One region of the Embleya sp. NPDC127516 genome, then DNA from elsewhere that is predicted to be linked to it. Evidence: riboswitches for the same ligand, from Rfam matches in the RefSeq annotation. Region 1 holds a riboswitch; each other region holds the start of a gene.
The links. Region 1 has a riboswitch for cyclic di-AMP ahead of ACIRL2_RS18150 (transglycosylase family protein). Riboswitches for the same ligand answer to the same signal wherever they lie in the genome.

Region 1 (9,526 bases):
ACCTGGGCACCTCGCGCACGGCCACCGTCTCCGGGAAGAGCACCGCCGAGTCGGTGTCGTAGCCGGCGGTGAAGTCGACGAACGCGACCGGCACGAACATCGCGTTGTCGTAGCGCTCGGCCTCCAGCGCGGCCAGCCACTGCGGCCACACCACCCGCAGCAGCACGGCCTCGACGTTGCGGTTGGGATTGCCGTTCTGGGTGGTCATCGGGAACACCACCAAGTGCTCCAGACCGTCGTGCCGAGCCTGCTCGGGGCGGAACGCGACAAGCGAGTCCAGGAAGTCGGGACGGCCGAAGCCGTCCGCCGCCCAGCGGGCGAAGTCGGCGACGACCGCTTCCAGGTACGCCTCGTCGTGCGGGAACAGCGGTGCGAGCCCGGTGACCGCCGACGTGATGTCGGCGACCAGCGCCCGGGCGGACGCGTGCTCGGACGGCTCGATCGAACCGTCCTTGGCCTGCAACGGACGCAGGTCGGCGACGGCTTCCTTGAGCACGGGCCACAGCGGGTGGTCTACGGCGGTACGGACGGCTACGCGGGTCATGTTCGACATGGAACCCTCTCAGGAGAAAGCAGGAACCACGGTCAGAAGAACCTATGTCAAAAGAATTTAACGCCGCAAGGGCGTTCCAAACGCAATCTTATCGTCGCTGGTACGTTTTGCCCGAATAAGTTGAGAATGCCATCCAGCCGCCTTCCGAAGATCGACGCCGCGTTCGGAGGAAGCCACAAGATGTGACCGGCCCGAACCGCCGACGCCTGTGCCTATTGACCGCCGATCCGGCCCGTCCCTACAGTCTCCTTCTGATCAACGGAATATTGATTCCGCATAGCGAAATACTTGGCAGGGGAACGCCCCGGATCCGCATCCACTCCCACTGCCCGATCCTGCGATCCAGTACGTCCAATGGGCCGGGCCGTCCTACGACGGCATCCGATGTGGAGGCGCCGATCATGGGCTGGAGAACCACCAGGAAGACTGCGGGCGCGGCACGATCGCCGGGCGATGCCACCGCCGGGGCGTCACCGGGGACCGGGGCGTCGCCCGTGCACCCCGTGGACGAGATGCTGCCGCCGGGACGCATGCTGGCCGGCGCCCTGCAACACGTGGCCACGATGTACGCCGGGGTCGCCGCGCCACCGCTGATCATCGGCGGGGCGCTGGGCCTGTCCACCGCGGAGCTGACCACGCTGCTGGGGGCGAGCCTGTTGATCGCCGGGCTCGCCACGCTGCTGCAGACGCTCGGCTTCTGGCGGATCGGCTCCCGACTGCCGTTCGTCAACGGCGTCACCTTCGCGGTGGTCTCGCCGATCCTGGCGGTGGCCGCGGCCAAGCAGGACGCGACACTGCCGGTGATCTTCGGCGCGACGATCGTCTCGGGCGTGTTCTGCTTCCTGCTCGCGCCGGTCTTCTGTCGACTGATCCGCTTCTTCCCGCCGGTGGTCAGCGGCACGGTGATCACCTTGATCGGGGTGTCCCTGCTGCCGGTCGCCGGGAACTGGTCGCAGGGCGGCGACAGCAAGGCGGCCGACTACGGCTCGACGACCAACCTCGGGCTCGCCGCGGCGACGCTGGTCGCGATCCTGGTCCTGCACCGGGTGCTGACCGGTTTCCTGCAGCGCATCGCGATCCTGCTCGGCCTGCTCTTCGGCACCCTGCTGGCCATCCCGTTCGACAAGGTGGACGGCGGCGCCCTGGGCGACCTGGCCGTCTTCGAGGTCCCGCAGCCGTTCGCCTTCGGCGCGCCGCAGTTCGACGTGTCGGTGACCGTGTCCATGCTCGTGGTGATGATCGTCTGCATGACCGAGTCGACGGCCGACATCATCGCGCTGGGCGAGGTGGTGGACAAACCCGCCGACGACCGGACGATAGCCGGCGGTCTGCGCGCCGACGGCCTGGCCACCGCGCTCGGCGGGGTGTTCAACGGCTTCGCGTGCACGGCCTTCGCACAGAACATCGGCCTGGTCGCGCTGACCCGCATCCGCAGCCGGTTCGTGGTCGCGGTGTGCGGCGGATTCCTGGTCCTGATGGGCTTGATGCCGATCGTCGGCGGCCTGGTCGCGCTCGTCCCGCAGCCGGTCCTCGGCGGCGCCGGCGTGGTGCTGTTCGGCACCGTCGCGGTGGCCGGCATCCGCACCCTGGGCAAGGCCGAACTCGACACCGGACCCAACGCGCTGATCGTGGCGGTGGCCCTGGCCTTCGGCGTCTTCCCGATCGCGTTCCCGGACTTCTACCACGCGTTCCCGGACAAGATCGCGATGATCGCCGAGTCCGGCATCTCGGCCGGCTCGATCATCGCGGTCGTACTCAACCTGCTGCTCAACCACACCGGATCCGCGTCCGGCGAAGCGGCCGACGAACCGGCGATCCCCGCCCCCACCCGGTCCACCGAACCCGCCGAACTGCCCAGCCGGGCCTGATCGATCGACGAAGCGAACGGCAACACGGCCAATCGACATCCCGTTTCGATCACCACCGACCGGACATGGGCGTGGGCCCCGCCGAAGTACTCGACGGGGCCCACGTGTTGCCGTTCGCGTGTCAGACGGAGAGCTTGGTGCCCACGCTGATCACGTTCGGGTTGTCACCGATGACACCCGAGTTGGCGCTGTACAGGGCCTGGTAGCCACCCTTGACGCCGAGCTTGGCGGCGACGGAGGAGAGCGTGTCACCGGCCTTGACGGTGTAGCTGCCGGAGCCCGAAGCCTGCTTGCTCGCGGCCGACTTCGACGCGTCCTGCGCGGCGACGTCCTGCTTCGGCTGCACCCGGACCTTCGGCGCATCGGCGCCGGAGTTGCGCGGTGCGGTCTCGGTCGCCGACTCGGCCTTGGCCGCGGCCTTCGGCGCGTCCTGGGCCTTGGTCTTGCCGGTGGTCGAGGACTCGGCCGTGGCGGACGCGTTGCCGCCCTTGGCCAGACCGGCCTTCTGCGAACAGACCGGCCAGGCGCCGGGGCCCTGCGCGGCCAGCACGCGCTCGGCGACCGCGATCTGCTGCGCCTTGCTCGCCTGCGCGGCACTGGCCGCGTACTCGCCGCCGCCGAAGGCGTTCCAGGTGCTCGGGGTGAACTGCAGACCGCCGGAGAAGCCGTTGCCCGTGTTGATGCTCCAATTCCCGGTGCTCTCGCACTGCGCGACCGCGTCCCACGTGGACGAGGACGCCGCGTTCGCGCTGCCCGCCATGCCCACGAGGGGAAGGACGAGACCCGCACCGGCGGCGACGGCGATGCCGGCGCGACGGCCACGAGAGAGCGAGCGAACGGGAGCGGTGATGGCACGGAAGGTCATTGATTACCTCGTCGGGCGCCTACGAAGTTAGCTGTCGGGTTCGGACGATTGGCCCGGCCTCGCCTGAAAACAGGCATGGCTTCACCCCACGGCATCGACATTGCCGATGCCGGCACTCACTTGGTTCCCCCGCTCCTGCCGCCAGTCGATATCGACTGCTTCCCTCGGGCGGCGGCAGGATTCGGCGTACCGCCCGGGGAGTCCGCTTGTGCGAACAACCACGAAGCTACGCACCGGGCCGCCGGGTTGGCAAACATTTCGGGCGCTTTGTGAGGTGCCCCATAAGCAGGAATAACACCGATTTGCCCGATATGTCGCCATCCTCGCAGGTCACGGCGCCGGCGTCCACGGTGCGCGGCCGCGTGGTCACCCGTGCTTCACCGTCGGGCTATTCCGTCGCGGGCAGCTCCACAGGTACGACTACCCGCTCCTCGTCCCAAAGGAACGTCGCGCCGCCGGTCGCGAAATTGGCGACGTCGGCCACCGTGGCCCGGCCCTCGGGCGAATCCAGGGTTGCCTGGATACCCGCGCGGGTCGGCGCGTACAACCCGACCACCAGGTAATAGGGCGGCTGCGCGCCGGAGGGGTCCGGATCGCACTTGCCGATGGTCCAGCCGGTCAATCCCGGCATCGTGCGGGCGAGCGGGACGTGCTTCTCCCAGTAATAGGCGTCGAACGCCGCCGGGTCCTCGGGGTGGCCATACAGCACGGTCAGCTTGTACACACGCGACTCCTCGCGGTCGTGGTGGATGTGTCTCCTGCCGGTGGTGCCCTGTGCTTCCTGCCTCCGACGTGGGACGCCCTGTGCGTCCCACCGGTACCGCCCTGCGCCCGGCACGTGCTGCCCGGATTCGTACGGCGCGGCGCCTACCGGGCTCCGATCGCCTTGAACGCCCGCGCCTGCTCGGTGATGGCCGTCTCGGTCGGCAGCCGTTCCATGCTGGAGGCGCCGAAGAAGCCCACCACGCCGGTGGTGTGCGCCAGCACGTACGCGGCGTCCTCGGGCTCGGCGATCGGCCCGCCGTGGCACAACACCAGCACGTCCGGGTTCACCTCGGCCGCCGCGTCGCGCATGCGCTGCACCCGCTCCACCGCCTCGTCGAGCGAGACCGCGGTGCTCGCGCCGATGCTGCCCTTGGTGGTCAGCCCCAGGTGCGGGACCAGGACGTCCGCGCCGGCCGCGGCCATCGCGCGGGCCTGCTCCGGGTCGAAGACGTAGGGCGCGGTGAGCAGGCCGCGCTCGGCGGCCAGCCGGATCATCTCCACCTCCAGGTCGTAGCCCATGCCGGTCTCCTCCAGGTTCTGCCGGAAGACACCGTCGAACAGGCCGACCGTGGGGAAGTTCTGCACGCCCGCGAAGCCCATCGCGGCGAGCTGGTCCAGGAAGTGCGGCATGATCCGGAACGGATCCGTGCCGCACACCCCGGCCAGCACCGGAGTACCGCGCACCACCGGCAGCACCTCGCCGGCCATCTCGACCACGATCGCGTTGGCGTCGCCGTACGGCAGCAGCCCGGCCAGCGAGCCGCGGCCGGCCATCCGGTAGCGGCCGGAGTTGTAGATGATGATCAGGTCCACGCCGCCGGCCTCGGCGCACTTGGCCGACAATCCGGTGCCCGCGCCCGCGCCGATCACGACGCCGCCCTGCCCGACCGTCCTGTGCAGTCGGCCCCGCGCCTCGCGTCCGTCCATCTCAGTCCACACGTCCCTTCGTGATCATCTCGTGCAGTCGATCCGCCGCCGCCGTGGCGAACGCCGGATCGTTGATGTCCGTCGCCGCCTCGTGCAACTCGACGGCACTGCCCGCGAGTCCGGACCGCAACTCGTCGAACAGCGCCTTGTCGGCGACGGAATCGTAGAAGGGCGCGCCCTCGACGTCGATCGCCGAGACCCCGCGCAGTGGCAGGTAGAGGGCGGTGGGACCGGTCGCGGCGATCAGTTTCGCGGCGATCCGCCGACCCAGCTCGGCGTTCTCCGCCGGCGTGGTGCGCATCAGCGTCACCGTCGGGTTGTGCACGTACAGCTTCCGCTCCTCGAACCGCTCGGGCACGGTGTCGCGCGGGCCGAAGTTGACCATGTCCAGCGCACCCACGCTGACCACCTGCGGCAGCCCCATCCGCCCGGCCGCGGTCAGCCGTTCGGGGCCCGCGCTCAGCACCCCGCCCACCAGGTCGTCGGCCAGCTCGGTGGTGGTCAGGTCGAGGATCCCGGCCAGGAAGCCCGCCTCGGCCAGGTTCTCCATCGAGGTGCCGCCGGCGCCCGTGGCGTGGAAGACCAGCACCTCGTAGCCCAGCTCGGTGAGCCGCTCGCGCGCGGCGTCCACGGCCGGCGTGGTCACCCCGAACATCGACGCGGCGACCAGCGGACGGCCCTCGCCGCTCACCCCCGCCACCGCCGCGCGATCCTCGGCGTAGCCGCCCGCCATGCCCGCGATCGCGTCCGCCGCGTTGCCCAGGATCCGCTCGGAGAGCCGGTTTATCCCGGCGATGTCCACGACGCTGTACATCATCGTGACGTCCACCGCGCCGACGTAGGGCGACACGTCGCCCGCGGCCATCGTGGAGACCAGCAGCTTGGGTACACCGACCGGCAGCGCGCGCATCGCGTAGGAGGCGATCGCCGACCCGCCCGAGCCGCCCATCGCGAGCACACCGTCCACCCGGCCCTGGTCGAACAACTCACGCAGGATGGACGCGGCGCCCTCGGCCATCGCGGCGGTGGCCGCGCCCCGGTCCGCGCGGGTGCGCAGGTCGGCCAGATCGGTGCCGGCCGCCGCCGCGACGTCCGATGCCTGCACGTCGGCCTGGGCGAGCGACTCGCCCAGCACACCCACGTTCATCAGGACCACCTCGGCTCCCCGAGCCCGCAGCCGGTAGGCCAGCCACGCGTATTCGGATCCCTTGGTGTCGAGCGTTCCGATCAGTACGACGGTGGGCATCGGTGCCTCCGGTGGTGTCGGTACGGCTGGCCGGGTTGACTCTTCGGCGGCAAACGGCCGCGCACAGTAACCCAACCGGATGATCATGGCGATTGAAAGCACCGTGCGGTAGGACGGGTGGCGAGTTACGAAGTTTTGGCACGTCACGGAGGTATCGATGGCGGAGGAACCGGACGCACGGGTCGCAATCGTCGCGGGAGCAGGCGACGGCATCGGGCGCGCCTGCGCGATCGCCCTGGCCCGGGACGGCGCGGATCTGGCGCTGGCCGCGCGCCGACCCGAGCCGCTGCGCCGACTCGCCGAGGAGATCGGCGGGCTGACCGGCCGTCGGGTGCTCGCGATACCCACCGATCTGGCCGACCAGGCCGGGTGCCGGGCGCTGGTGGACACCGCGGCCCGGGAGTTGGGCCGGGTCGACGTGGTGGTCAACGTCGCCACCTACAACCCCTCGGGGCGGCTGGAGGACCTGGATCCGGCGGAGTTCCGGCGGGCGTTCGAGATCAACGTGCTGGGCGTACTGGCCGTCTCGCGCGCCGCGCTGCCGTACATGCGCGCGGTCGGCGGGGGCTCGATCGTGCAGATCAGCTCGGAGGCGCCGCGCGCGAAGCTGGTGAACCTGGGCGCGTACGCGGCGACCAAGGCCGCGATGGAGGTCGCCTCCGGCGTGCTGGCCAAGGAGGTCGGGCCGGACGGCGTGCGGGTGAACGTGGTGGTCGCGGGCTACACCGAGAACGCCAAGCTGGCCGCGTACATCGCCGACATCGCGGCCCGCCGACAGGTACCCGAGGCCGAGGTGCGCGCCGAGATGACCAAGTCGTCGGCGCTGCGCCGGATCACCCTGCCCGAGGACATCGCGGACGCGGTCGCGTTCCTGTCCTCACCCGGGGCCAAGGCGATCACCGGCACGGTCACCCCGGTCACGTCGGGCGTGTCCTTCGGCTGACCCACCACGGCGCACACCGGCCGCGCGGTCGGCCCGGCGCGGGCCGGTCGAGAGCGCGTCGCGGCCGGTCGAGGGCGCGCCGCGCGCTTCTCCGCGGCCCACCGCCGGCACGCGGCGGCGTCCCGGACCCGCTCAGCGCAGCTTGAGCGCCAGGAAGAAGTCCACCTTGTCCTCCAGCCGGGCCAACTGACGCCCGGTCAACTCCTCGATCCGGCCGATCCGATAGCGCAGCGTGTTCACGTGTACGTGCAGCCGCGCCGCGCACCGCGTCCAGGACCCGTCGCAGTCCAGGAACACCTCCAACGTGCCGACCAGATCGGCCTGATGGCTCGCGTCGTACGCGCGCAGCGGCTCCAGCAGGCGCCCGCGGAACGCCCGCCGCACGTCCTCCGGCACCGCGGCCAACAGCGCGACGTGCGACGCGAGTTCGGCATGCCCGACCACCTCGACCCGGCCGGACCTGGTGGCCGCGATCCGGCCCGCGTGCCAGGCCTCCTCCAGCGCGCCGCGCAGCCCGTCGGCGCGGGCCACCCGCGCGCTCACCCCGATGTGCACGCGTACGCCGCTCGCGATGGGCCCCTCCAGCGCGGCCAGCCGCTCGCGCAGCAGCCGCGTGGTGGGGTCGGGTTCGCCGCCCTCCTGGTCCTGCGGAGGCTCGCCGGGGATCAGCGCCACCGCGCCCGGCCCGGTCGCCGACACCAGGGCGGCGCTCGGTTGATCCGCCAACGCCTCCTCCAGCAGCACCCGGGCCAGCCGCTGCGCGTCGCGTGAGGGCAGGTCGGGGATGGTGGCGGTGGCGAACTGCCAGCAGGTCTCGCCGGATTCGTCCGGTTCGGCGGCACGCAGCCGCGCGGCCACCTCGACCGGATCGGCACCGGCCGCGAGCAGGTTGAGCACGTCCTCGGACAACCGTCGGGTGCGCCGACGCTGATCCTCGACCCGATCCCGACCCACCGACACCAGCCGGACCAACTCGCCCAGCAGCGTCTGGTGGCGGTCCGGCCAGTCGGTGACGTCGTCCTCGACCGCGAGGAACCAGTCGCCCCACGCGTCCAGGTCGGCCGAGCCGCCCGCCTCGGGCACCGGAAGCAGCGAGAACGAGCGCCCGTCCACGCGATAGCGGAACGGCACCCTGGCCTTGCGCTCGCGGGCGGCGAAGTGCGCGCGGGCCATCTTGACCCGCAACCCCGGCGCCAGGTCCGGCCCGCCGGCGGCGGCCTGGCGCCCGGTCAGCGAGAGCACCCAGCAGTGGATGTCGATATCGGCCGCGATCAGCCCGAGCACCCCGTCCAGCCCCGCGCCGCCGGCGGCGGCCTGAACCAGGCGCCGGTGCCGGTCGACCACCGCGGTCAGGTCGCCGGCCCGTTCGGCGGAGATCCGGCGGATCACGAACTCGGTCAGATGCGCGAAGGAGAGCTCCTCCTCGACCGCGAACAACGGCAGGTGGTGCCGCTCGCAGGCCAGCACCAGATCCGCCGGGATGTCGCCGATCTCGGCCTGCCCGGCGGCCAGCGCGGTGGCCCCGCCCCCGGTCAGCACCCGGACGAAGCGCTCCGAGTCCTCCGGACCCGAGCGCCAGCCCATACCGGTCAGCACCAGGGCCCCGGCCGTCAGGTACCGGCTGGGGTCGTGCAGGTCGGTGGTCATCACGGCCCGCACCGCCCGGTCCAGCTCCCCTTGCCCCACCAACAGCCGGATCCCGGGTATGCCGGTACCGGCTGTTCCGTCGCCGAGAAGCGCGCGCAATCGCATCGACGGCCCCCTCTCGATCGAGCCTGCGTGGCCTCGGCACACGCGGCGGATCCGTCATACCGGTTCGACGAGCGGACGAACACTTGGAGAAAAGTACGGGAACAACGCCCGCTTGACACGCCTGGGTCATGTCTTTGGTGGGTACTCACAGTGACCCTCGTCTCGGTGTACTGGTGCGCACCCTCCGATCCACACCACCCGAAGCGAAGCGCCCCCCGCGACGGGTACAAGGACGGTAGGGCCATACGCAAGGCAGAAGGAGACACCCGTCATGGAATTCCTGCGGCCCGCGACGTGGGAGGAGGCGCTCGCCGTCAAGGCGCAGCACCCGTCCGCGGTCCCGATCGCCGGTGGCACCGACGTGATGGTCGAACTGAACTTCGATCGACATCGTCCGGAAGCCCTGTTGGATCTCAACCGTATCCACGAGCTGCACACCTGGCAGATCGAGAAGGACGACACCGTGCGTCTCGGCGCCTCCGTGCCGTACGCGAAGATCATCGACTCGCTGCACGACCGGCTTCCGGGCCTGTCGCTGGGCGCGCGCACGGTCGGGTCACCACAGATCCGCAACCGGGGCTCGGTCGGCGGCAACCTCGGTGGCGCC
Region 2 (9,526 bases), on a different contig from region 1:
GGTGGTCAGGTTCTGCGCGAACACCGAGACGTCGGTGACCGAGGAGACCATGCGCAGCACCGCGTTGGTGCCGACCATGGCCAGGATGCCGACGCCCAGTGGCAGCAGCGCGGCGACCAGGCTGCCGAAGACCAGGATCAGGATCAGCAGGGTGATCGGCAGCGCGATCAGTTCGGCGCGGACCAGGTCCTCGGAGATGGTCTTCTGCATGTCGTGGCGCACCGCGACGCTGCCGCCGAGTTCGACCTTCAGCGCGCCTCGGGTGCCTCGGTAGTCGGCGGCCAGGCGTTCGAACGTGTCGGAGGCGGCGGTCTCCTCACCCCGGACGTGGGCCAGGACGAGTCCGTGTCGGCCGTCGGCGGTGCGCAGGGTCGGTGCGCCGCCGTTCCAATAGGAGACCACCCCGGCGACATCGGGTTCGGCGCCGAGTCGGTCGGTCAACTCCTTTGCCTGGAGCGCGACTTCAGGTGCGTCAAGGGGGCGGTCGGCGCCGACCAGGAGGACCAGGTTGGGGCGGCTGCCGGGGAAGTCGCGGTCGAGGGCGGTCGCGGCACGGGCCGAGGCCGAGTTCGGGTCGACGGCGCCGCCGCCGAGCAGGTGGTCGCCGACGCCGCGGCCGAGCAGTCCGGCGCCGATCAGCAGGAACAGGGCCGTGATCAACAAGAGCCGGGGCCGGGCGGTGGTCAGGCGGGCCAGGGCAGCGAACATCGCCGAACCCTTCCGTAGAGTCGATGGATCGTATGTGGAACATACGATATGCAAAGCCTTTCGTCTAGATGACATATGTTCGCGGACCGCTAACATGTGGACATGACGGACCGACCCAACACCGGGCGGCCGCCGATGGGAGCACGGACCGGGTACCGGCTGGTCAAGCTGGCCGATCTCCTGTTGGCGCTCGCCGATCAGACGCTTTCCTCGCTGGGCGTCAAGACCAAGCACGTGCATGTGCTGGAGACCCTGCTGACCTACGAGTCGTTGTCCCAGCAGGACGTCAGCCGACTGCTCGGGATCGACCCCAACGTCCTGGTCGGCGTGCTCGACGACCTGGAGGAGCGCGGCTTCGCCGAGCGTCGGCGCAACCCGCACGACCGACGGCGGCACGTCATCCAGGTCACCGCCTCCGGACGCGAACTGGTCGCGGAGAGCACCCGGTTGCTGAGCGCGGCCGAGGACGCGTTCTTCGCCGCCGTCTCGGCCGAGGACCGGCGGATCGTGCACGACGCGTCCGGCCGGCTGCTGGCCGCGCATCGTCCCGGGTGGTCCGACGACGGATCCGACGCGAGCTGCTGAGCGGCCGCTTCGGTGCGGCGCCTGGATCGAGGCGCCCGCCGGGCGACTGCGGTTCCACTCGGGCCCGGGTTCGGATGCGAGCCCGGGCCCGGTCCGGATGCGAGCCCGGGCCGGTCCGAGTTCCGGCTCGGGCCCGGATTCGCGCTCGCGTCGGGGTACTTCGCCACTTCTTCGTCTCTTCTTCGCCCGACCGCCATGATCCGACTCCCCGCGCATCACTTCGCGCGGGCCAGGGTGTGGGCGTCGACGGTCGATCGTCGTCGACCGGAGCGAGAAGGAGACGTCCATGTCCGGATGGAAGACCGTCACGGCCGCGATCCTGGCCGGGGCCGCCGTTGTCGCCGCCCCGGGAATGGCCGCCGCCGCGGATCGTCACGGTGGCCACCACCGCAAGTCCTTCGACCTCCAAGCGCACCGAGGCGGTCTCGGGCTGACCGTGGAGAGCACGCTCGCGTCCTTCGCCAAGGGTCTGGACCTGGGGGTGTCCACGCTCGAACTGGACGTCCAGATCACCGAGGACGGCCGGGCCGTGGTCACCCACGACCGCAAGGTCGACGGACGCAAGTGCGCGGACACCAAGCCGGTACGCGCCGGCGACCCGGAGTTCCCCTACGTCGGCAAGTACGTCAACACGCTCAGCCTGGCGCAGGTCCGCACGCTGGACTGCGGATCGCGGCAGTTCCCCGGCTTCCCCGCGCAGACCACCTCGCCCGGAGCCCGAATGCCGCTGCTCACCGAGGTGTTCGACCTGGTCAACCACCGGCACGCGCGCGGCGTGAAGCTCAACGTGGAGACCAAGGTCGAGGCCGGCGCGCCGCAGGAGACCGCGCCGCGCGAGCAGTTCGTACAGGTCGTGGCGCGCGAGGTGCGCCGGGCCGGGCTGTTGCGCCAGGTCACCGTGCAGAGCTTCGACTGGGGCGCGCTCAAGCGCATGCGGCAGGTCGAACCGCGCCTGCCGCTGGTCGCGTTGACCAACTACGACTTCCTCCAGGTCGGCAAGCCCGGCGCCTCGCCCTGGCTGGGCGGCCTGGACATCGACGACTTCGACGGCGATCCGCTGCGCGCGATCTCCTCGTTCGGCGCCGGCACGTTCTCGCCCGTGCACGGCTTCCCGCAGGACGGCAAGGTCACCGACCCGAACTACCGTCCCTACGTGACCCGCGACATGGTCGCCCGGGCACACGCGTCGGGCATCAAGGTCGTGCCGTGGACCGTCGACGACCCGGCGACCATGGCCAAGCTGATGGACGACGGCGTGGACGGTCTGATCACCGACTACCCTGACCGGCTGCGGGAGTTGATGGCCGCACGTGGGCTGTCGCTGCCCAAGCGCTACCCGGCGCGCGGCTGATCGGCGCGATCCGCCGGAGACTTCGGCGTCCGCAGGGGTGGGGACGCCGAAAAGGGCCGGGCCCGTCGACACTCGGTCGACGGGCCCGGCCCTGGTACGGCTACCGCGTTGGTGTGGCTATCGCGGTGTGGTTACCGCCTGATGACGCTCGGCTCAGAGGTTGACGCCGTGCGCGCGCAGGTAGGTGACCGGGTTGATGCCGCTGCCGTAGTTCGGCGTGGTGCGGATCTCGAAGTGCAGGTGCGGGCCGGTCACGTTGCCGGTCGCGCCGGAGAGGCCGATCTGCTGACCGGTGCTCACCGTGGCGCCGACACGCACGCCGATGCTGGACAGGTGGGCGTACTGCGAGTACTTGCCGTCCGCGTGCTTGATCACGATCTCGTTGCCGTAGGCGCCGCCGTTGCCGGCCTTGACCACGGTGCCCGAGGTGATCGCCTTCACCGAGGTGCCGGTGGCGGCCACGAAGTCCTGGCCGGTGTGGCTGCCGCTGGACCACAGCTTGCCGCCGGTGCCGAACGCGGTGCCCAGGCCGCCCTTCACGGGAGCGACGTAACCGGACGCGTTGGCCGTGGTGGACTCGGCCTTGGCCGAGGACTCCTTGGCCGCGACCGGGGCCTTCTCCTTGACCTCGACCTTCGGCGCGACCTTCACGGACGCCGTGGTCTTGGTCTCGGTCTTCGGCGCGGCCGGAGCGGTCTCGGTCTTGGTGCTGCCGGACTCGGTCGAGGCCGAGGCCTTACCGGAGAGCGAGAGCTTCTGACCGATCTGGATGACGTTCGGGTTGCCACCGATCACCGAGCGGTTGTCGGCGTACAGCTTGTGCCAGCCGCCCTCGACATCCTTGGCGGCGGCGATCTTGGAGAGCGTGTCGCCCTTGACCACGGAGTACGAGGTGCTGGTCGACGCGGACTTCGCGGCGGCCGCCGGGACGACCTCGATCTTCGGGGCCGGAGCGGACTCGGCCGGCTTCTCGGCGGCCTTCGGGGTGACCTTGACCGTGGACTTGGTGCCGGGCGAGACGGCCGGCGCGGCGCTGCCCTTGGTCAGGCCCGCCGGGCCGGAGGTGTTCGGCCAGGCGCCGGGACCCTGTACGGCGAGAACCTTCTCGGCGATGGCGATCTGCTGGTCCTTGGTGGCCAGGTCGGCACGCGGGGCGTACTGCTGACCGCCGAACTCGTTCCAGGTGCTGATGGTGAACTGCAGACCACCGTAGAAACCGTTGCCGGTGTTGATGTGCCAGTTGCCCGAGCTCTCGAGCATGGCGACCTTGTCCCAGGTGGAGACGGAGGCGGCGTTGGCGGTGGCGAGACCGGTGACCAGCGGGGCGGCGACGATCGCGCCGGCCATGCCGAGGGTCAGCGCGAGACGCGTCTTCTTGGGCATGCGGGCAGGGGTGATGAACGACTGCACGAAGATTTTTCCTTCTCCCACGCCTACGAAGTGAGCTGTCGGATTCGGGCTGGAGAGTCTCGCCCGGCCGTGTTCGGCCCTCCTGAGGAAGGGACGGGCACGGCTTCACCCCAAGCCGTCGTCATGGGCGTCCGTGTCACGGACGCCCGGGACGGCATTCCACTTGGTTCCCCCGCTCCTGCCTTTCGGGTTTCGTACCGTGGCCTCGCTCCGGCGGCAGGATTCGGCGAACCGGGAGACCATTTCGCCGAGCACCGGACCGGTGTGGCGAAGCACCAAACTACGCACACCCTCGACTCGGATCCAAACATCACGTTTCGCCGAAACAGAAGAATCAGGGCGGAAGGGTGGAATATCGGGACCTAAAGTCCCGAGAAGCGTACGCATTGTGCCCGAATCGATGACATATAGTGGGTATTCGATTACTCAGGGCAGGAATCGTGAAAAGACGGTTTACGGTGCGTACGACCTCCTGACCATCGGTACCCGGCATGTGACGTGCACCATAGAGAGGGTCGATGGCCGCCCGATATGTACCGCTATCGGTCATCCGAAAACCAGAGATGCCCCGGTGGCGGCGCCCAAGAGCGCACCAGCCACGGCTTGCGCGACGGTGTGGTGACGCAGTGCGACACGCGACCAGCACACGACGCCGACCGCGAGATAACCGGTCGACCACCACGGTCCGCCCGCGACGGCGAGCAACGCGACGATGCCGGACGCGACCGCGCAGTCGACGCTGATCTTCCACGCCGCGTTCACCACCAGCAGCACCACCGTCATGCCCCACAGCGCGAACATCGCGAACACCAGCCGGGACGGCGCGCCGGCGCCGAGCATGACCGCCGCGCCGATGCCGATCGAGGCCAGGATCACCGCGAAGATGCGCGGACGCTGCCGGCGGTCCACCACGTGCCGGTCGCCCCAGGTACCGCGGCGACGCTCCCACTCGATGTACCCGGCCGGAACGATGCCCGCGCACAGTGCCGCGAACAGACCCCATCCGGCGCCGGTCCACGAGTGGGCGACGAGCGCACCGAAACCGGACAGTCCGGCAAGGATGGTGTTGCGCGGCTGGAGGATGTCGGTGACCACCTGGGCGGCGCCCCGGACACGGCCCGGACCGGGAGCGGCGGTGTGCGCCGCGACCTGGGCCGACGGGCTCCGCACGACTGCGTTGTCCATCCGCGTACGGTAGCGATCGGCTCGGAGCCGCCCGCGCGCGGGCCGGTACGGAATCCGGCCCGACACGGTGATCGTCCCGGGCGTGGCCGAGACCGGCGCGACGGTGTCGCCGCCCCGGTGGACGCGCCGGCGCCGGGCGCTCGCCCCCGGCGCCGGGGGCGAGCGCCACCGGGGATCCGGTCGTGGGATCAGCGGTCGGGGGTGGACGGGCGGACGATGGTGGACATGTAGCAGCCGTAGGTGATGTTGCGGCAGTGGATCTCGGTCACCTCGGGGTCGGCGAGGATCTCGGCGAGGGCGGGCTCGGGGTTGTCGGTGTCGTGGAGGCGTGAGGTGGGGTGGATCCGTCCCCGGGCGTCGTAGGCGCGAAAGACCTGGGGCCGGGCCCGCCACTGGGGCGGGTAGGCGTCGGTGCTCGGGCCGGGGCAGGCGTCGGCGTGCGCGAAGACCGGGCCGATCTCGCGGTACGGGCTCGCCGGGAGCGGCGGTTCGTAGCCGAACAACATGAGCCGCTCGCCCGGCTCGGCGTCGCGCAGGCAGCAGCGCAACGGTTCGCCGCCGCCGGCCGTGTGCGCTTCGACCGGGTGGCCGGAGACGTCCAGGCCGGTGGCCCGGACCGAGGCGAGGAGCTCGGCGGGGATCGCTCGGACGACGAAGGTGCGGGTATCCGCGGAGGTGGTCATGCCTCCAGCGTGGACGCGGCCGGGACACGGTGCCGGCGGCAATCGGACACCTCGTTCGGCACCCGGCCTCACCCGGCTCGACCGTCGAGACGACACCAATCCCGGCGGTAGGACGCCCAGTCCGTGTCGGTCGCGGCGAAGTCGACGTACAGTGCGACGCCGAAGTTCGGTCGGCGCGGGTCGTGTCTGGTCAGGCCCAGGCGGACACCGCGCACCGCCGCCGCGACCGTCTCGGCCGAGCCGTGATGACCCCAACTGTTCGCGTAGTAGGCGGGCAGGCCCATCAGCAGGTCGACCCCGGCCGGCGTCGCCTCCAGGGCGAGCTCGGTCTGCTGCGCGACGTAGCCGCCGTACAGCGACTCCAGCGGCATCGCGGTGTCATAGGACATCAGCGCGATCTGGTCGACCCGCCGCGCGACCTGGCCGAAGTATCGCTGCGACCACCACTTGGGGTGATCGCGCAGCGCTTGGAAGACGCTGTGCAGGGACGGCAGCGGATCGATCTGCGCGGCGGCGACCGACAGCGGGACGCCGCGCGCACGGGTCAGCGCGTGGGTGGCGGTGAGCACGGTCAGGAAGTCCTCGTTCCCGGACCACACCGGTTCCAGATCGAGGTGCACGCCCTCGAAGCCGGCGTCCAGGATCTGCGCGGCCGACGCGGTGATCGCCGCGCGCACCGGCGGGCGCTCCAGCCGCAGCCCGGGCCCGCCGTGCGAGACGATGTCGCCGAGCCAGGCCTGCACCCGTACGCCGGGCAGTTCGCGGTGGACCGCGTCCACCAGTTGCCGCGCCCCGGGGTGGGCGGAGGGCGGCAGCGTGCCGTCGTGTTCCAGGGGCCCGGCGTGCACGTACAGGTCGTGGATGCCGGTGCCCCGCAACCGCTGTGCCAGTGCGGCCAGTTCGGCCGCCCCCTTGCGTCCGTCCACCCATGCGTGGCCGAGCCAGATCGCGTCCCGGCCGCGGGTGCGGGCCTGGTCCGACGGATCGCCCGCGTACTCCAGCCGCAGCGCCAGCGCGGCCGCGCCCACCGGCAGCAGCGGCAGACTCACCAGGATCAGCAGGATCACGGTGATCCGCCGCCGGCGACTCCACGACCGCCACCGTCGCCGCAGCCGGCCCCCACGCGGTGGCGGGGGGACGTCGGGCTCCGCCGCGGGAGCGTCGCGCTCGGCGGCGTCGCCGACCCCGCCCTCAGCCGCAGCGTGTGCACCGACCTCCGCGGGCTCGTCCGGGCCTGGCGCGGTGCTCTCCTCGGCAATCCGCCCCGGTTCGGCGATGGCGATACGGATCTCCCCCCTGTGTCGTGGCTCTCGGGCCCGGGTCGGGGGCCGGCGAACCGCTCGGTCGTGGCCGGCGGGCCGCACATGACCGCGGACGGGTGTCCGGGCCGGCGACCCGGGTCGCCGGCCCGGGAGATCTGCGTCGACTCCCCCTGCTACGGACGCGCTCGGGTACGGAACCGTTCCACTCGGCGGTGATGCCTCCCGGCGATCGGCCCGTCCCGTTCCATGCGCGGGTTCGACGCGGTCCGGGAATAGGGGTGCGTGGTCATGGGCGGGGTGCCCCGATCGGGTTGGGTACCGGGATCAGGCCGCTGTCCACGAGGTGTCGGCCCAGCGGCGCGGCCAGCCGGATGGCCTCCTCGACCCCGGCCTCGCCCAGTAGCGTGACGGGGTCGGCGGCGAGTCGATCGGTGGCGTGTTCCACGTCGCGGCGCAGCGCCCCGCCGCTCCTGGTCAGTCGCGAGTCGCGGTCCAGCAGGCCCTTGGCGACCAGGCGGCGGCGCGCCTGTTCCCACTGCGCGTCGCTCCAGCCCCGGGTGCTCTGCAGCAGTTCGCGCGGGACGTTGCCGGTGGCGGCGTGGGTCGGGCCCGCCTCGATGCCGGTCAGGCCGGCGTGCGCGACCGCGATCACATGGCCGTCGCCGCGGTGTTCGCGCAGGACCGTACTCGCCAACCACAACCGGCCGGCCACCCCGTCCGGGCGCCGCACACCCGCCCACGCCGCGGCGAGCGCGCGTCCTTCGTACCCGCAGCCCTCGACCGCGCGTTCCAGCAGGTCGACCAGGGCCTCCAGGTGCCGTTCGCCCACCGCCGGCAGGCTTCGGGCCAGCGCCGTCTCGACCGCGCCGATCCGGGTGTCGAGCATCTTCTCCGGCGTCGTGTACGCCCACGCGTCGGGCAGCGCACGGGCCACCCGGCCGGGTGCGAACGCGAAGCACAGCGCGCTCGCCTCGGGGGCGCGGACCGCGCCGAGCGGGGCGAGCCGACCCGCGAAGTAGCCCATCCACCACCCGATCAGCCCGAGCGCGCGGGCCGCCTCGGCCGGTTCCGGCGCGAAGTACACGACGGCGTGGACGGGTTCGATCGCCTCCCAGAAGCGTCTGGCGAGGGTGGGGGCGGGAGCGGCCGACACGATGGGCACCTTTCACCGGGCGACGGGGAGCGGGGGCGGCGGTCGACGATCGGGCGTGGCAGGCCACGAACCACGAGCCACGAGCCGGCCCCGTCGACGAGCCTGCCCGTTGTCCCACTCCCGGAACAGTGCCAATCTGGGTGAATGGACCAGGATCCGAGCTGGTGGGTACGCGTCGCGCTGGAGGACTGGCACACCCGCGCGGGACCGCGCCATCGACGGATCGCCGAGTCGCTGGCCGAGGCGATCGAGCGCGGCCTCGCCGGCCCGGGCGCGCGGCTGCCCGCCGAGCGCCCGTTGGCGCACGCCCTGGGGGTCGGCCGCGGCACCGTCGTGCGCGGCTACGAGACGCTCGCCGAGGCCGGCCTGGTGGAGCGGCGCCAGGGCGCGGGCACGTTCGTGTGTCCCCGGCCCGGGTGGACGCATCCGCCCACCCCGGTCGCGGCCCCGGTCCGGCGGCGCCTGGTCGCCGACGCCGACGTGCTCGACCTGTCCCTGTCGGTACCCGCCGGGACCGGGCATCTGCCGCCCGCGGACGGCGCGTTCGTGTTGTCTCAGGACGACGGGCACGGCCTGCCCCCGGACGGCCTGCCCGAACTGCGCGCGGCCTTGGCCGACCACCTCACCACGCACCTGGGCCTGCCGACCACACCCGACCGGTTGATCGTCACCGCCGGTGCCCGGCACGCGCTGTCCCTGGTGCTCGCGGCGCTGGTGTCACCGGGACGGGCGGTCCTGACCGGCTGCCCGGGCACGCCCGGCCTGGCCGCGGCGGTGACGGCGGCCGGGGGTCGGCCGATCGGTGTCGGTGTGGACGCCCTGGGCCTGGACGTGGCCGCCGTGGACCGGGCCGCCGCCCGGCTGCACGCACCGGTGATCCTGGCCGCCTCGGCCGCGCACGACCCGACCGGCGCTCCGCTGGCCGAGCTCCGCCGCCGCGCCCTGCTCACGGTGCGGCGCGCCCGGGACGCGGTGCTGGTGGAGGACCTGACCCAGGCCGGACTGGGCCTGGGACCGGACCGTGCCCCTCCCGTACCGCCGGCCGCGGCCGACGACGACACGGTGATCGCGTTCGGCTCGCTGTCCAAGATGTTCTGGGCCGGCCTGCGGGTGGGCTGGCTGCGCGCGCCGGACGCGCTGCGCGGCCGGCTGACCCGGACCCGCGCGACCGGCGCGGCGGCGAGCGTAC
Region 3 (9,526 bases), on a different contig from region 1:
CTCTCCACCGGGACCGGCGGGGCCGAGCCGAAGAGCTCGTGGGCCAAGGCCAGTTCGAAGTGCAGGATCCCGTCGGCGACGGCTATCGCGACTGTGCTCACGTCCGGAAGTGTACGCATCATGTCGTTCCGGACGCTCGTGCGGGGCGCCGCGTGGTCGACACGATGTGGGGGTTGGTCTTTCGGACGGAAGGCAAGTGACATGCGCGCTGTCGGTCAGGATGTGCTGGGTGGTCCCGAGGTGTTGCGGGAGTTCGACCTGGAGCGGCCGGCGCCCGGCCCGAGCGAGGTACTGGTCCGGGTGCACGCGGCGGGCGTCAATCCGACCGACTGGATACATCGGGCCACGGGCCTGATCCTGGGCGAACCGCCGTTCGTGCTCGGGTGGGACGTGTCGGGCGTGGTGGAGGCGGTGGGCCTGGGGGTGACGATCCATCGACCGGGGGACGAGGTGTTCGGCATGCTGAGCTACCCGTACGGCAACGGGGCGCACGCCGAGTACGTGGTTTCGGCGGCCCGCCACGTGGTGCGCAAGCCCGCCAACATCGACCACGTGCAGGCCGCCGCGCTGCCCTTGGCCGCGGTCACCGCCTGGCAGGCCCTGGTGGACACCGCGGAACTGCGGGAAGGGCAAAGGGTGTTGATTCACGCCGCGGCGGGCGGGGTCGGTCATCTGGCGGTACAGATCGCCAAGGCGCGCGGCGCGTACGTGATCGGCACCGCGAGCGCGGCCAAGCACGACTTCGTCCGCGGGCTGGGCGCCGACGAGATGATCGACTACACCACGACCGACTTCGCCGACGTCGTGCGGGACGTGGACGTCGTGCTGGACGGCGTCGGCGGCGAGTACGGTCCCCGCTCGCTACGGACGTTGCGCCGGGGCGGCGTGCTCGTCGCCATCGTGAACAACGTCAGGGACCTGGACGTCGAGCGGTACGGGGTCCGGGCCGAGGAGATGCTCGTCGAGGCCGACCACGCGGCCATGCGGCAGGTCGCGGACCTGGTCGAGGCGGGGCGACTGCGCGCCGCGATCGACTCGGTGTTCCCGCTGGCCGACGCGGCCAAGGCGCACGAGCGCGGGGAGACGGGCCGGGTCACGGGCAAGATCGTCCTGACGCTCTGACGCTCTGACGCTCTGACGCTCTGACGCCCGCGCCCCGGTCCGCCCGCCCGCCGGGACCGGCGCGTTCGCCGAAACGCACGCCGGCGCCGCGCGCTCCGACCGTCGTCGGAGGGCACGGCGCCGAAGGCGCGTCCCACTATGCGGTTGTGTCACCGCCGCCGGAGCACGTGTGCGCCGGCGGCGGCGGTTTGCCCGGTTCGATCAGGCCGGGCGGGTGGCGCCGGCGATCGGCATGGTGTTGATCGAGGCGATCTCGACCGACTTGCGCGGGTTCGGGGCGTGCACCATCTTGCCGTCGCCGATGTAGATGCCGACGTGGCTGATGCCGGAGTAGAAGAACACCAGGTCGCCGGGCTGCAGGTTGGCGACCGACACGCGCGTGTCGGCGGCGAACTGGTCGTTGGTCACGCGGGGCAGCGAGATGCCCGCGGACTTGTACGCGGCCTGGACCAGACCCGAGCAGTCGTACGCGTTGGGGCCGGTGGCGCCGTACACGTACGGCTTGCCGATCTGCGCCTTGGCGAAGGCCACGGCCTGGGCGGCCTTGCTGCTCGACGCGGTCGAGGAGCCGCCGGTCGGCGCCTGGTTGCCCTTCGAGCCGCCGGTGGCGGGCTTGGCGGGGGCCTTGGCGGCGGGCTTGACCGACACGTCGGCCGACGGCTTGCTCGCCGGCTTGGGGGTGGTCTTGCCGGGCGTGACGGAGGTCTTGGGCTGGACCTTGATGCTCGGCTTGGCGGGCGCGTCGGCCTTGGGTGCCGCGGGCGCCGAGCCGTCCAGCCGCAGGGTCTGGCCGATCTCGATCAGGTCCGGGCCGGACAGCAGCACGTCGCGGTTGAGTTCGTACAGGCTCTGCCAGCCGCCGTTGACCTGGTTGGTCTGGGCGAGCCGGAACAGCGTGTCGCCGGCCTGGACCACGTAGCGGGCCTTGTCGGCGGCCGTGTCGGTCTCCGGCGCGGCGGGCGCGGCCTGGACCGGGGCCGCGTCGACCGCCGCGGTGGGGGTCGCCGACAGCACGGTGGAGGGGGACTGCTCGGAGGTGGAGGGGGCCTGCGCCGGGGCGGCACCGGCGGTGGCGACCGGGAGCACGACACCCATGCCGGCGATGCCCACCGCCGCGACGAAGCGGCGGACGTTGGTGGGTCGAGCGGCACGATGGCGAGCGTTTGTGGACAGCATGAAATGGGGTCCTCTCCTGTCGCCTACGAGGTGAGCTGTCGGATTCGGACTGGAGCAGCCCGGTCGCGTTACGCGACTTCACCCCTAGCCGTCACCGGAACGATCCCGGCCACGGCGATTCACCTGGTTCCCCCGCTCCCGTCGGATTCTTCGATGTAGACCTCCCGCTGCCGGCGACGGGATTCGGCGTACCGGCGACAGGGTTCACCCGAAAGGTGAATCGGCGAGAAAGGTAGGCAATGCGGATGCCTGATCACAACCGAAACCCCGACTTCGCCCTGCGGGTAAAGGCGGAATAAAAGCGACATCTCTCCCGTGTTCGGCTCCGGGGTACCGGTGATGACGAGGGGATATCTCGGAGAGTGGTGTGATCGTGCGGTAACGGAAAATAGTCGAGACTCGTCGCGGGGCGCGGAAAATGAATTGCGGCTCGAAGTCGGCTATATAATTTATGTCCGTTTTATCCATGCGGCCTACATCACATTTCGGGCAACCGATCGACTGGTCGCGCCGGACATGCCGGCGATGCACCCATCCGTCCCGCCGCCGTCGGGTGACCGCGGCGCGGGCGCCATCCGCAGGGGCGAGGCATCACCGGGGGCGGGTCAGCCGGTGAACACCTCCACCAGCGACCAGATCGCCAGCCCGAGCATGCACAGGCCGCCGATCCGCTGCACCGTTTGCAGCGGGACGCGCTTGGCGATGAACCGCCCGGCGAGCAGGGCCAACGCGGACACCGACATCAGTGCCGCGGCCGAGCCGATCGCGGTGGACCAGGTGCCGTTCGTGGCGGCCAGGTTGGCCGTGGTGATCTGGGTGAGGTCGCCCCACTCGCTGATGAACACGGCCGTGAAGGCGGTCGCGAAGACCGGCCGGAAGCCGGTCACGCTCTTGCCCGCGGTGTCCTCGTCGTCCTCGCCCGCACCGCCGCGCAACAACATGAAGGCGCCGAAGCCGAACAGGGCGGCGGAGACCAGCTTGACGATCCAGCCGGGGAGCAGGCCGAGCAGGCCGCCCGCGCCGACGGCGAGGGCGACGTGCACGACGAACGCGGTCGAGGTGCCGAACCACACGTAGAGCGGACGCATGCGGGTGCCCATGGCAAGCGACGCGAACATCGTCTTGTCCGGGAGCTCGGCGAGGAAGATCAGCCCGAAGGCGGTCAGGATCGCCAGAAGGTCGAGGTGCATTCCGGGTGGCTTTCTGCGAGAGCCGGGCCCCGGGTCTTCACGAAGCGCCGCACGGCAACCGGAGGACCACTCGGCCCGGCACGACGGGGTACATCCACGAGAAGACGAGGATGCGTCGATGCCTGGCCGAAGGTCTCGCCCACCCGTGTCGAGCACGAGCCCGGCCACCGGGAGTCCGAGGACTCCAGCATGTCGACGACCGGTTCACGGGGCTACTCCCCTTCGCGGTGCCGACCCTACCGCACCCGGCGTCGGCGCCGGCCCGGCCGCTCCCGGCGCACCGGGCCGTTTCGACGCCTACGACGACCCGTTCACCGACGAAGACCCGCCCTCGTCCAGGACCCGGGCCAACGACCAGCGCAACTGCCTCTCGTCCAGCGTCGTGTCCAGCGTCAGCACCTGCAGCATGGTCCCGTCCAGCACGGCGAGCGCGGCGGCGGCGGCGCGCGGTCCGACCCGGACGGACAGGAAGTCGCCGACGCCCTCGACCCAGGCCAGGGCGAACCCGCGCAGTTCCGGGCTGCGGGCGGCGGCCAGGTACAACTCGTACTCGACCAGCGCGCGCGAGCGGTCCGCGAGGTATTCCGCGGTGAGCGCGGTGAGCACGCCGGGCAGGTCGTTCGCGTCCCGCGCACGCCGTACCCACTCCTCCAGCAGCCGCACCGTCTCCGCCGACGCGTGCGCGAGCGCGGCGGCGACCAGGTCGTCGAGCGAGGCGAAGTAGTACGTGGTCGCTCCCAACGGGACGCCCGCCCGGGCCGCGACCAGGCGATGCGTGGTGTTGCCCACGCCCACCTCCGCGATCACCTCACACGCGCCGCGCACGATCCGCAGTCGCCGACCCTCAGGGTCCCTGGCCGCGGTCAATGCGCACCACCCAGGTTCAACACCACGACTCCCGCGATCACCAACGCCATCCCGAACGCCTTGAGCAGCGTCACCGGCTCGTTCAGGAACACCGCGCCGACCAGCGCGATGGCCACCGTCCCGAGTCCGGACCAGATCGCGTACGCCGTGCCCACCTGCAACTGCCGCAACGACAACGTCAGCAGGTAGAAGGCACCCGCGTACCCGCCCAGACACGCCAGCGTCGGCCACAGCCGGGTGAACCCGTCGGTGCTCTTCAGCAGACTGGTCGCGATCACCTCACACGAGATCGCCAGCCCCAGGAACAGCCAGGCCACGGGCCTCTCCCTCCGAGTGGTACAGATGTACAAGTACAAATGTACAAGAGTGCTCGCCCGGGGTGATCGGAGCCCTCGTCTCGGCCGCGGGCCGGGACCGAGTCGGACCCGGCCCGACTCGGCCGGGGGCCGGCCCGGAACCGACCCGGCTCGCGGCCGACCCCGGGTCTCCCTCACCGGTGGATAGGCTGCTTCGATGCCCATCGAACGGCCGGATCGCATTCGAGGCGCGACGACCGATCGGCCGGCCGCGTGCGTCGCCGCGTTGCCGCCGTCGATCGGCGCGACCCGACTGGTCGCGGTGGACGGGATCGGCGGTTCCGGCAAGACCACGTTCGCCGACGCGCTCGCCGCGCGACTGGGTGGCGCGCCGGTGGTGCGCCTGGACGACTTCGCCCGGCCGGGGGACTTCTTCGGCTGGCTGCCCAGGCTGCGCGCCCAACTGCTCGAACCGCTGGCCCGACACGAGGCCGCCCGCTGCGACACCTACGACTGGGCCGGCTACCGGATCAGCGGCTACAGCGAGGTTCCGGCCGCGCCGGTGGTGATCCTGGAGGGCGTCGGCGCGGCCCGGCGCGAACTCGGCCCGGTGACCGCGCTGCGCGTGCACGTCGACACGCCGGCCGAGCTCGCCGCAGCGCGCACCCTGGATCGGGACGGCCCCGAACTGGCTTGGTTCTGGCGGCTGTGGCGCGCCGCCGAGACCGAGCACCTGGCCCGGGACCGGCCGTGGACCCGCCCCCACCTACGCGTCGACGGGGCGGACGCACGCGGCGGATCGGGGACCGAACCCGATCGGCGCGCGCTCGCCGGCAGCGGCAGCCGACGGTCGCCCTCGACGGCTCGCCGCGACGACGCGGGGTATGCGGGGTGACCCCGGCCGGTCCCCCGGGATCGGTCACATGCCGGCGGCTCCGTCGAGGCGTTCGCGCAGGAGATCGGCATGGCCGTTGTGGCGGGCGTACTCGGCGATCAGGTTGACCAGGGCCCAGCGCAGCGAGAACGGCTTGCCGGTGGCCTTGCGGATACCGGTGTCGTCCAGGGACGCGGCGGCGGCGACGATCTCCCGTGAGCGCTCGCACTCCGCGTGCCAGCGGGCGAACGCCTCGGCCGGGTCGCCGTCGAGGCGCTCGAAGTCCTGATCCGGGTCGTCGTCGGTGTAGTAGAGCATCGGTACGTCGTCACCGGCGAACTGGATGTGGAACCACCAGCGTTCGACTCCGGCCAGGTGCCGGATCATGCCGTGCAGCGACAAGCCGGACGGCGACACGGCCCGCTCGGACAACTGCTCCGCCGACAGGCCCGCGCACTTGAGCTCGAAGGTGGCCCGGTGCCAGTCGAGGAAGCCGGTCAGGACCTCGCGCTCGTCGCCCAGTTCGGCGGGCGACGTACGGGTGTCCTCGCTCCAGCGTGGGGCGTAGTGCAGGGGCGGGATCGACTCGGCCATGATCCACCTTCCGGTTCGGCAAAGGCACGAGTCTGCCCGACGGCACCGACATCGGGTCGGTGGCACGCGCCGAATGTGCCGGTCGGCGCGACCCGGTCGGGGGACGCTTTCCGGGTACGCCACCACGGACACCCCGGGAGCCTCGGATGACCGACTTCGGACCACCGCCCGCGCGTTACGACGACCTGCGGGCGTTGTTCGTCAACTGCACACTCAAGCGCTCACCCGCGGTCAGCAACACCCAAGGGCTCGTGGACCTGAGCCGGGGCATCATGACCCGGCACGGGGTCGCGGTCGACCAGATCCGCGCGGTCGACCACGAGATCGCCACCGGAGTGTGGCCGGACATGAGCGACCGGGGGTGGCCCGGCGACGAGTGGCCCGCGCTGTACGAGCGGGTGCTGGCGGCGGACATCCTGGTGTTGGCCGGACCGATCTGGCTGGGTGACAACAGTTCGGTGCTCAAGCGGGTGGTGGAGCGGCTGTACGCGTGCTCCGGACTGCTCAACGACGCCGGCCAGTACGCCTATTACGGGCGGGTCGGCGGATGCCTGATCACCGGCAACGAGGACGGCGTCAAGCACTGCGCGATGAACGTGCTGTACAGCCTCCAGCACCTGGGCTACGTCATCCCGCCGCAGGCGGACGCCGGGTGGATCGGCGAGGTGGGCCCGGGGGCCTCCTACCTGGATCCCGGTTCGGGTGGCCCGGAGAACGACTTCACCAACCGCAACACCACGTTCATGACCTGGAACCTGATGCACCTGGCCCGGTTGCTCAAGGACGCGGGCGGGATGCCCGCGTACGGCAACCAGCGCGCGGGCTGGGACGCGGGGTGCCGGTACGACTTCGAGAACCCCGACTACCGCTGAAGCCCCGACCTCCCCGAACTCCCCGAGCCCGAAGGCCCGGAACCCCGGCCGCCGAGACCCGGACCGCGGACACCCGAGCGCGGCCGAGCTCACGGCGCGAGCGCGGGCAGCGCGGCGACCGCCTCGGGGGTCCAGGTGCCGGCGGCGCCCGGACGGCCCGCGAGGTAGCGTGCCGCGCGCCCGCGGGACCAGCCATGCGCCTCGACGAGGCCGGCGGTCAGGTGCCGCAGGTACATGGCGGCCGGCGCGTTCCAGGGCGCGTCGGCGCTGCGCCAGGGAGCGGTCAGGGTGAGGATCGCGTGCCCGTCGGCGGCACCCACCCGGACGACCGTCTCGTAGCGGCCCGGACCCAGGGTGGCCCGCCCGGTGACCGGCAGCGTGCTCAGGTCGAGTTCGGCACCGGGCGGGCGGTACATCTCCTGCGCGGCCAGATCGGCGAACTGATCCCGGGTCACCAGGTAGGCCCGAGCCGGGGTCCGGCCCGGATCCAGTGGGTCGTACAGCGCGAGTCCGCCGGTCCAGGACTTCGACTCGAAGGCGAAGTACAGCCGGCCCGGCAGCACCACCGGCCGGATGGCGCGCGGCGCGGCGGGGTTCCGGCAACCGGGGTAGGTCCGCGCACCGCCGAACGGCCGGCCGCCGCGCAGGTAACACGCGAGGCGGGCGGCGTGCATGTTGGACCCGTACGCGGCATACCAGACCAGGTCGGAACCCACGCATCGCAGCCTAGGCCCTGTCCGGCGGATCCTGGTGGATCGGGCCGCGTCGTGAGCGCAGCGAGGAGCCCGAAGGGCGGATGCCGTGCCTCGGCGTGCCGGAGAAACAGCCGGATAGTGCTTCCATTCGGCTGTTTCTCCGGTGCGCCGAGGCGCGGTGGCAGGCGGCGCGGACCCACCAGGAGCCGCCGGACAGGGGCTGGCGCCGCGACCGGCGACGGCGGTGATCGGCACGGCAGCGGTGTCGCCGCCGGCGGGGGCGTGCCGTGGTGCGCCGAACGAGCGGAGTGGGCGGGCCGAGGGCGTGAACACGGGGATGGTCGGCGCCAATCGGGGCAGTGGTGAGTACGCGCCGAATCCGGCCGGTTGTCGGCCCGACCCGAGGTCGGCCGGGACCGGAATCGAAGTCCCGTGCGCGTCGGGCCGTGGCCGATCGAGCCACCGCCGCGCAGGCACCGCGAAGGAGCCCAGGATGCCCGATCCGCTGCCGCCGCCCACCGTCGACCAAGCCGTCGCGAATGTGCTCGACGCCCACGACGTCCCGCTGGAGGCGACCGTCCGGGTGGCCCCGTATGCCGACATGGCGGTGGGCGACCTGCTCACCCTGTCCTGGCACGGCCCGGACACGGCGGCCTTCACCGTGTGCGTACCGATCACCGGACACGCGTTGGGCCGGCCGGTCCTGTTCAAGGTGCCCGCCGCCGAGATCCTCCCGTACGCGGGCGCCGAGGTGACGCTGAGCTACCGGCTGGAGCGCCCGGGCACGGGCACCGGCGCCGACTCGGCCGCGCTGGTGCTCCGGGTCGAACCGGACGCGGCGTGGGCCGCGAAAGGGTAGCGGCGCGGGCCGGCGGGACGGGGGCAAACGAGTCCAATTGGTCTCGTTCGGTCACCGCACCGCCGCCACCGGGTCCAGGTGTCGCACGTCCCACACCTGCACGTCGGCCACCTGCCGACCCGGGCCGAGCAGCGCGGTCAGGGTCGCGGTGAGTTCGGCCCGATAGCGGTGCTCGGGCAACACCACCACGTCGGCGCGCCACCGGGTCAGGTCCTCGCGGGCCTCGCGGCGCTGGTCCTCGGTGATCTCCGGGACCTGGCCCTCGGCGGCGACCCGGCCCAGCAGCGCCGAGGTCGGGCTGTAGTCCGCCCCGTAGACGCCGACCCGGTCGGGACCCCACGGGCCGACGAAGTAACCCTCCGCGAGCGGGAAGCCCAGGTCGGCCACGCTCTGCCAGTGCAGCGCGGTGGCGTCGCCGACGCTGGGCAGCGGCACCACCACGACGGATCCGTTGTCGACGTACGGTCGCCAGCGCCCGTCGGCGAAGAACTCCGGCACCGGGCGCCGGTTTTGGACGTCCAGCGGAGTGGGCGCGATCGGCAGCAGCGCCATGGCCAGCACCGCCGCCCAGATCAGCCGTACCGGAAGCTCGCGACCCGCGGACCCGGACCCGGTTTCGGACCCGGCTCCCGAGCGGATCGAAGTCGCGGCCAGGATCCGGTCCGTGGCCAGTGCCAGCAGCACGGCGACCGCCGGAACGCAGACCAGCGCGAAGCGCGACTCCAAAATCGACTCGAACAGGGGCAGGTCGTTCAGCAACCGCCACGGGCCGGGCAGGCCGGTGTCGTCGTGGTCGACCGTGATGTCCAGGCCCAGTGACAGCAGCGCCGCGACCAGCGCGGTGATCGCCGCCGCGCGGGCGACGGCCGCGCGGCGCAGCCAGGCCACCAGGAAGAGGGTCAGGATCACCAGCGGCCAACCGAAGAACGCGTTCTCCTCGGTGGTGCCCTCGGACAGCGCCGCCGCACCGGCGCGATCGCC

Region 2: another riboswitch for cyclic di-AMP. It lies ahead of ACIRL2_RS08325 (transglycosylase family protein); the one in region 1 lies ahead of ACIRL2_RS18150 (transglycosylase family protein).
Region 3: another riboswitch for cyclic di-AMP. It lies ahead of ACIRL2_RS15530 (NlpC/P60 family protein); the one in region 1 lies ahead of ACIRL2_RS18150 (transglycosylase family protein).

Annotation. Positions count from the first base shown of each region.
Region 1 is NZ_JBIWJT010000008.1:302,019-311,544, forward strand. Features, by position in the region: gene ACIRL2_RS18140 (DUF6421 family protein) at 1-553, opposite strand, end outside; gene ACIRL2_RS18145 (nucleobase:cation symporter-2 family protein) at 1,066-2,421, shown strand; gene ACIRL2_RS18150 (transglycosylase family protein) at 2,543-3,286, opposite strand; cyclic di-AMP (ydaO/yuaA leader) riboswitch at 3,287-3,478, opposite strand; gene ACIRL2_RS18155 (EthD family reductase) at 3,675-4,010, opposite strand; gene ACIRL2_RS18160 (phosphoenolpyruvate hydrolase family protein) at 4,154-4,978, opposite strand; gene ACIRL2_RS18165 (Tm-1-like ATP-binding domain-containing protein) at 4,980-6,224, opposite strand; gene ACIRL2_RS18170 (SDR family NAD(P)-dependent oxidoreductase) at 6,382-7,167, shown strand; gene ACIRL2_RS18175 (helix-turn-helix domain-containing protein) at 7,300-8,919, opposite strand; gene ACIRL2_RS18180 (FAD binding domain-containing protein) at 9,191-9,526, shown strand, end outside.
Region 2 is NZ_JBIWJT010000004.1:97,815-107,340, forward strand. Features, by position in the region: gene ACIRL2_RS08310 (MMPL family transporter) at 1-708, opposite strand, end outside; gene ACIRL2_RS08315 (MarR family winged helix-turn-helix transcriptional regulator) at 811-1,293, shown strand; gene ACIRL2_RS08320 (glycerophosphodiester phosphodiesterase family protein) at 1,580-2,644, shown strand; gene ACIRL2_RS08325 (transglycosylase family protein) at 2,798-4,027, opposite strand; cyclic di-AMP (ydaO/yuaA leader) riboswitch at 4,060-4,293, opposite strand; gene ACIRL2_RS08330 (hypothetical protein) at 4,601-5,239, opposite strand; gene ACIRL2_RS08335 (DUF1203 domain-containing protein) at 5,428-5,922, opposite strand; gene ACIRL2_RS08340 (hypothetical protein) at 5,991-7,211, opposite strand; gene ACIRL2_RS08345 (hypothetical protein) at 7,471-8,337, opposite strand; gene ACIRL2_RS08350 (PLP-dependent aminotransferase family protein) at 8,482-9,526, shown strand, end outside.
Region 3 is NZ_JBIWJT010000007.1:82,616-92,141, forward strand. Features, by position in the region: gene ACIRL2_RS15520 (helix-turn-helix domain-containing protein) at 1-101, opposite strand, end outside; gene ACIRL2_RS15525 (NADP-dependent oxidoreductase) at 202-1,122, shown strand; gene ACIRL2_RS15530 (NlpC/P60 family protein) at 1,324-2,298, opposite strand; cyclic di-AMP (ydaO/yuaA leader) riboswitch at 2,305-2,497, opposite strand; gene ACIRL2_RS15535 (TMEM165/GDT1 family protein) at 2,904-3,488, opposite strand; gene ACIRL2_RS15540 (TetR/AcrR family transcriptional regulator) at 3,786-4,355, opposite strand; gene ACIRL2_RS15545 (DMT family transporter) at 4,352-4,672, opposite strand; gene ACIRL2_RS15550 (uridine kinase) at 4,869-5,546, shown strand; gene ACIRL2_RS15555 (DinB family protein) at 5,571-6,119, opposite strand; gene ACIRL2_RS15560 (flavodoxin family protein) at 6,266-6,991, shown strand; gene ACIRL2_RS15565 (histone deacetylase) at 7,081-7,707, opposite strand; gene ACIRL2_RS15570 (hypothetical protein) at 8,180-8,545, shown strand; gene ACIRL2_RS15575 (glycosyl transferase) at 8,597-9,526, opposite strand, start outside.